Regions from separate parts of the Streptomyces fradiae ATCC 10745 genome, predicted to be linked through region 1. Evidence: riboswitches for the same ligand, from Rfam matches in the RefSeq annotation. Region 1 holds a riboswitch; the other holds the start of a gene.

Evidence for each region. Region 1 has a riboswitch for cobalamin ahead of CP974_RS24075 (GHMP family kinase ATP-binding protein). Riboswitches for the same ligand answer to the same signal wherever they lie in the genome.
Region 2: it holds a riboswitch for cobalamin, as region 1 does, so the genes downstream of both, CP974_RS20765 (ribonucleoside-diphosphate reductase subunit alpha) here and CP974_RS24075 (GHMP family kinase ATP-binding protein) in region 1, are expected to answer to the same signal.

What each region holds. Positions count from the first base shown of each region.
Region 1 is NZ_CP023696.1:5,462,645-5,465,883, forward strand. It holds gene CP974_RS24065 (ATP-grasp domain-containing protein) at 1-102, opposite strand, end outside; gene CP974_RS24070 (cysteine synthase family protein) at 99-1,271, opposite strand; gene CP974_RS24075 (GHMP family kinase ATP-binding protein) at 1,268-2,338, opposite strand; cobalamin riboswitch at 2,696-2,928, opposite strand; gene CP974_RS24080 (NADP-dependent oxidoreductase) at 3,149-3,239, opposite strand, start outside.
Region 2 is NZ_CP023696.1:4,616,170-4,619,408, forward strand. It holds gene CP974_RS20765 (ribonucleoside-diphosphate reductase subunit alpha) at 1-1,981, opposite strand, end outside; cobalamin riboswitch at 2,125-2,255, opposite strand; gene CP974_RS20770 (GNAT family N-acetyltransferase) at 2,292-2,807, opposite strand; gene CP974_RS20775 (hypothetical protein) at 2,977-3,216, shown strand.

The DNA.
Region 1 (3,239 bases):
CGGGTCGCGGGTGAGCAGGACCAGCCGCTCGCCGAGCACGTCGGCGGCCCGCACCAGGTGGCCGAGGCCGAAGGTCAGCGACTCCAGGCAGGCGACGCTCATGCGGCGTGCTCCTTCGCGGTCGGGGACGGGGCTGCGGTCGCGGTCGCGGTCGCGGTCGGGGACGGGATCGGCGTCGAGGTCCCGGGCGGGGTCTGCGCCGCCGTCCCGGGCGGGGCCGCCTTCGCCGTCCCGGGCGTGGTCGTGGTCGTGGTCGCGGGTTCGGACGTGGTCGATGGGCGGGCCGCGCGCCGCCAGGCCATCGTGGACCAGGGCATGGACATCTCCTCGGGCGCGGAGACCTCGACCGGCTTCAGCGCGGCGGGGTCCAGGGCCTCGGTGTGGCGGGCGAAGACCCGCTCGACGTAGCGGTGACCGGTGTCGGCGCCGACCACCAGGTGCAGCCGGTCGGGGTGGCGGCGGGCCTCGTGCGTCGCGGCCAGGTACCCGGCGCCGGTGGACAGCCCGGCGAAGACGGCGTGGTCGCGCAGGAGGGCGACCGTGCCGGACATGGCGTGGGTGAAGTCCAGCCAGTGGAGGGCGTCGTAGAGGTGGTGGCGGACGTTGCCGAAGGGGATGGACGAGCCGATTCCGGCGATGATCGCCTCCGGGTCGTGGTGGTCCTGGCTGCCGAAGGTGACGCTGCCGAAGGGCTGGACGCCCACCAGCCGCACGGACGGGTCGCCGGCGCGCAGGCGTTCCACGAGGCCGCCCGTGGAGGCCCCGGAGCCGACCCCTCCGACGACGGTCAGCGGGGTCGCCGGGAACGCGGCCGCGATCCGGTCGGCGACCTCGTGGTAGCCGAGGTAGTGGACGTCGTCGTGGTACTGGCGCATCCAGTGCCAGTCGGGGTGCTCGGCGAGGAGCTCCTCCACCCGCCGCACCCGTAACTCCTGGTCCAGTTTGAGGTTCCGGGACGGCCTGACCTGCTCCACGGTGGCGCCGAGGATGTCGAGCTGGGCGCGGGTGGTGGTGTCGACGGTGGTGGACGCGACGATGTGGCAGCGCATGCCGTGGCGGTGGCAGGCGAGCGCCAGGGCGTGGGCGTAGATGCCGCTGGAGCTGTCGACCAGGGTCTGCCCCGGCCGGACCGCTCCCCGGTCCAGGAGGTGGCGGACGGCGGCGAGCGCCGAGTAGATCTTCATCGACTCGAACCGGATCAGGACGATGCGGTCGTCGAGCCGTACGAGGGCGGGGACCTTCAGGGCGTCGGCGATGTGGGGGTGGATCACCCGTAGCCTCCTTGGGCGAAGGAACACTGGTGGCCGAGCGAGTGGAAGAAGGCGGACAGCTCCGACTTGAGGCCGGCGTCGGGGCGGCCGGTGAAGAGGTAGCCGATCAGGCAGCCGGTGTGGGCGACGAAGACGCCGTCGGCGCCGAACCGCTCGCGGTGGGCGAGCACATGGTCGAACGACGCCTTGGGCAGCACGTCCTGCGACAGGGCGGCGCTGGTGGTGGCCGCCCGTGCGACGGCGGCCGGGTCGCCTGTGGAGAAACCTTTCAGCAGGTCGGTGAGGCACCGCTCGTACTCGTCGCCGCGCCGCCGGTAGTGGCGCAGCAGCGGGCCGGTGACGGCGGCGGTGTCGACCGTGCCCGGCTCGGTGACGTAGGCGGTGTGGAAGCCGATCTCCGTGCCGAGCCGGCGGACCACCCGGTGCCCGCCGCTGAGGTGCAGCGCGAACTCGTCGAGGAAGACGCTGTCCGCCCGCTCGATCGCCGCCAGGACGCGCAGGACCACGTCCGGGTCGTAGGGCAGGGCGAAGAGGCGGAACAGGCAGCGCAGGGTCGCCACGATGTCGGCGGTGGAACTCGCCATCCCCACGCCGACCCGCAGGTCGGAGTGGGCGCTCCAGCGGCCCGGCGGCAGCGTGAGCCCGAAGTGCTCCAGGAAGAGCCGCGCGGCCGTCGCGGACTTGCTCCCGAGGGGCAGCGGGTTCGGCGGGTGCGCGCCGGGGGTGAAGTGCACCCAGGAGTGGCGCTCCACGGGGAAGGACACGACGGCGATGTCCGGTACGGGGCCCGCCCGCAGCGGGCCCTGGTACAGCTCGCCCAGGGTGCCGTGGCAGACACCGGACACGGTCCGGCCGGGCGGGCGCCGCGCCTCGCGGGGCGCGGGGGCGGAGGCGGGCGCGGGCCCGGCCGCCTCGGCGGGGGGTGCCGGGGCGGGCGCGGCTCGGGTGGCGGCCGGTCGGGCGGTGGCGGTGGGGGCCTGGGCGGTACGAGCTTGGGCGGCCGCTCGGGCGGGGGCCGGTCCGGGCGGTGCGGCCTTGGTGGAGGCCGGTCCGGGCGGTGCCGCCATGGTGCGTGCCGGTCCGGGCGGTGCCGCCATGGTGCGTGCCGTCCCAGCCGACGGCCGCCCGGCCGCCGCACCGATGGAGGACGCCCCGGTCGTGGGCCCGGCCGCCGTCGGCGCCCCGGTCGATGGGGCACCGGCAGGGGGCGTGGCCCCGGCGGGTGTCAGCACCGCCCGGCCCGGTCCGCCCGGGGGTGGGCGCGGCACCCGGCGCGGGTGGCGGTAGCTCGCGTGGTCACGGACGCGTCCTCCTCCTGGTCCCGAGCCCCGAGCGGACCGGGAGGGAGGCAGGGTGCGGCACGCGCCGCGCAGCCGTCCGTACCGCCGACCCAGTCCTCGGGGTCACCGTGCACTGCCCGCACACGGGTGCGGGCGCAGTGGGCAGGTCTTCGGACTCGCGGGCTCGCCCACCGGATCACCGGTGGGCACCTACCGGCCGTCGCTTCCCAGGCCCGTCCGGGGCCCAGTGCTGGTGACGGCTTTCGTTCCCACTCACCGCTGCGGGACAGTCCCGGATTCGCACCGGGTTCCCTCTTGCGTCGCGCCGCCCCGAACCGGTCGGACAGGGGGCGCGAACCGACTGCACCGATCAGGGTAGGGCGGCCCGCGCGCGTACGGCAGGGGAGGGTCGCCGGTTGTCCGGAAGCGATCGGTCGGCACAGGGCGGCACGTGAGGCCCGTGGCTCCGGGCGGCCGGGGCGGCGGGGCGGCCGGGGCGGCCGGGGCGGCCGGGCGCCGCGTGGATGCGCCCGGCGGCCGAGGCCCCTCTCGGAGGCCGCCGAGGTCGGCGGTTCCGAGAGGCGGAGTTCGGACAGCTCACAGAGTGAGGACGAGCTTGCCCCGTACGCGCCCCTCCCGGCTCACGCGGTGCGCCTCCGCCGCCTGCTCCAGGGGCAGCGCCGACTGC
Region 2 (3,239 bases), 850 kb from region 1:
CGAGCTCCTTGAGCTCGTTCACCAGGTAGGAGTTGACCTGGAGGAACTCACCCGACAGCGTCTCGCGCTTGAACAGGTTGGACACCTGCGGCTCGATGCACTCGTACACGCCCGCGATGGACGCGATCGTCGCGGTCGGGGCGATCGCCAGCAGCAGGGAGTTGCGCATGCCGGTCGTCGCGACGCGCTCGCGCAGCGCCGCCCAGCGCTCGGGCCAGGCCAGCTCCACGTCGTAGTGGTCGGGGTGCAGCACGCCGCGCGCGGTGCGGGTCTTGTCCCAGGCCGGGAGCGGGCCGCTGCGCTCGGCCAGGTCGGCGGACGCCTCGTACGCGGCGAGCATGATCCGCTCGGCGATCCGCGTGGACAGGGCGCGGGCCTCCGGCGAGTCGAAGGGCAGCCGCAGCTTGAAGAAGACGTCCTGGAGGCCCATCGCGCCCAGGCCCACCGGCCGCCAGCGGGAGTTGGACCGGGCGGCCTGCTCGGTCGGGTAGAAGTTGATGTCGACGACCCGGTCGAGGAAGGTGACGGCGGTGCGGACGGTCTCGTCCAGCCGCTCCCAGTCGATGGAGTCCCCGGCGACGAACGCGCCCAGGTTCACCGAGCCCAGGTTGCAGACCGCCGTCTCGCCGTCGCCCGTGACCTCCAGGATCTCGGTGCACAGGTTCGAGGAGTGGACCGTGTGGCCGGGCTCGGCCGTCTGGTTGGCGGTGCGGTTCGCGGCGTCCTTGAACGTCATCCAGCCGTTGCCGGTCTGCGCGAGCGTCCGCATCATCCGGCCGTACAGGTCGCGGGCCGGCATCGTCTTGCGGGCCAGGCCCTTCGCCTCGGCGGCCCGGTAGGCGGCGTCGAAGGCGTCGCCCCACAGGTCGACCAGCTCCGGCACGTCCGACGGGGAGAACAGCGACCACTCGGCGTCCGCCTGGACCCGGCGCATGAACTCGTCCGGGACCCAGTGGGCCAGGTTCAGGTTGTGGGTGCGCCGGGCGTCCTCGCCCGTGTTGTCGCGCAGCTCCAGGAACTCCTCGATGTCGGAGTGCCACGTCTCCAGGTAGACGGCGGCGGCGCCCTTGCGGCGGCCGCCCTGGTTCACGGCGGCGACCGAGGCGTCGAGCGTCTTCAGGAACGGCACGATGCCGTTGGAGTGCCCGTTGGTGCCGCGGATGAGCGAACCGCGCGAGCGGATGCGGGAGTACGACAGGCCGATGCCGCCCGCGTGCTTCGACAGCCGTGCCACCTGGTGGTAGCGGTCGTAGATGGAGTCCAGCTCGTCCTGCGGGGAGTCCAGGAGGTAGCAGGACGACATCTGCGGGTGGCGGGTGCCCGAGTTGAAGAGGGTGGGGGAGGACGGCAGGTAGTCGAGGCGGCTCATCAGCCCGTACAGCGCCTCCACCTCGGCGAGCGCCCGCTCCGAGTCGTCCTCGGCCAGGCCGCAGGCCACCCGCAGCAGGAAGTGCTGGGGGGTCTCGACGACCTTCCGGGTGATCGGGTGGCGCAGCAGGTAGCGGGAGTACAGGGTGCGCAGCCCGAAGTAGCCGAAGCGGTCGTCGGCCGCCGGGTCGGCCACCGCGTCCAGCCGGTCGGCGTGGCGGGCGACGAAGTCGGCGGTCCGGTCGGCGATGAGCCCCTCGCGGTGGCCGACGGCGACCGACGCCGAGAACGCCACGGCGCCCTGGCCGGCCGCCTCGTCGCGGATCGTGCGGGCCAGCAGGCGGGCGGCGAGCCGGGAGTACGCCGGGTCCTCGGCGATCAGGCCGGCCGCCGCCTCGGTCGCCAGCTCCCGCAGCTCGGCCTCGTCGGAACCGGCGTGCCGGCCGCGCAGGGCGGCGGCGGCGACCCGGCCGGGGTCGGCGTCGGGAAGGTCCGCGGTGAGGTCGGTCAGGGTCCGCAGCAGCGCGGTGCCGGGGGCGTCGCCTCCGGCGGCGTCGCCTCGGGTGGCGTCGGCTTCGGTGGCTGAGGCCGGATCCGCTGGCGCGATGGTCACGTGGGGGCTCTCCCTCGCTCGGCTCGGGGCCGCGCGGCGGGAGGCGGGAGCGGGCGCGCGTGAGCCCCGGGCACGGGGGCGTGCGTGACCGCGTCCGCCGGCCCACTCCGCGAGGCCCGGACGTCTGGGCACCCGGACCGGATGGTCCGCGTGCGCTGCCGGCAGGTCGTCGGACTTGCGGGGTACGCGTAGGGCACACCGGTACACCGTTGCGGGACAGTTCCGGACTCGCACCGGATTCCCCTGCCGCGGCAGCGAGGATGAGCATACATGTGGGGGGCGGTCGTTACGGCACCCCCCACATGTTGTGTCAGAGTGTCATCTCGTACGCGAGGAGTGGCAGGCCGGGCAAGGGCTCCCAGTCCCGGTGCGGGGCCCTGGCGAAGCCCGTCCGGTCGTACAGCCGCCGGGCCGCGACGGCCTGTGGGGTGACCGACAGGACGAGGCGCAGGCACCCCTCGCGGGCGCGCGCCCGGTCCGCGCACGCCCGTACGAGCGCCTCGCCCACGCCCCGCCCGCGCGCCGCGCCGGAGACGGCGAGGACCCGGAACTCGGCCTCGTCCGGGCCCGCGATGTCCGCCCACGGGGCGCCGCCGCGCGACACGAACGTGACCCCGCCGAGGAGGGTGCCGTCCACGTCCACCGCGACCAGCACCTCCGCCTCGGCGGCCCGGCGCGGCACGTCGCGCAGCACGTCCAGGTACGGGTCGTCGGCCCCGTGGGCGAGGAGCCCGCCGTCGAGGTAGGCGCAGGCGCTGATCTCGCCGAGCGCCTGGTGCTCGCCGGACCGTACGGGGCGGATGGCGAAGCCGGGATCAGGTGACATGACTGGGGAGTGCGGTGCGTTTGAGCCGTGCGGCACCATGAGAGTGGGGGTGGAGGGGGTATGTGCGACCGATGTGCCGGGGGCGAGGCGAGCGGTGTCCATGTCGGGCAGTCTGCCTCGGCTGCCCTCGTGACGCACCGTGTAATGCGTTTCGTATTACACTGGAGGAATGACGCCGAAGACGATCAGCTTCCGCACCGACTCGGAAACCCACCGCGAACTGGAGGTCCTCGCACAGCTCCGGGACGTCACCGCGTCCGACGCCATAAGGCTGGCCATCCACGAGGCGTACGTGAGAGAGCAGTACCGTCAGGCGGCGGCCGAGCTGGCGGAGTGGCGGAACGACCCTGCTTACCATCAGGAGCTGGCCGAGGCCCAGGCCGACATGGACGACCTTCGTGCGTGGTGACGTCTATCGTCTGCGCGCCCGCA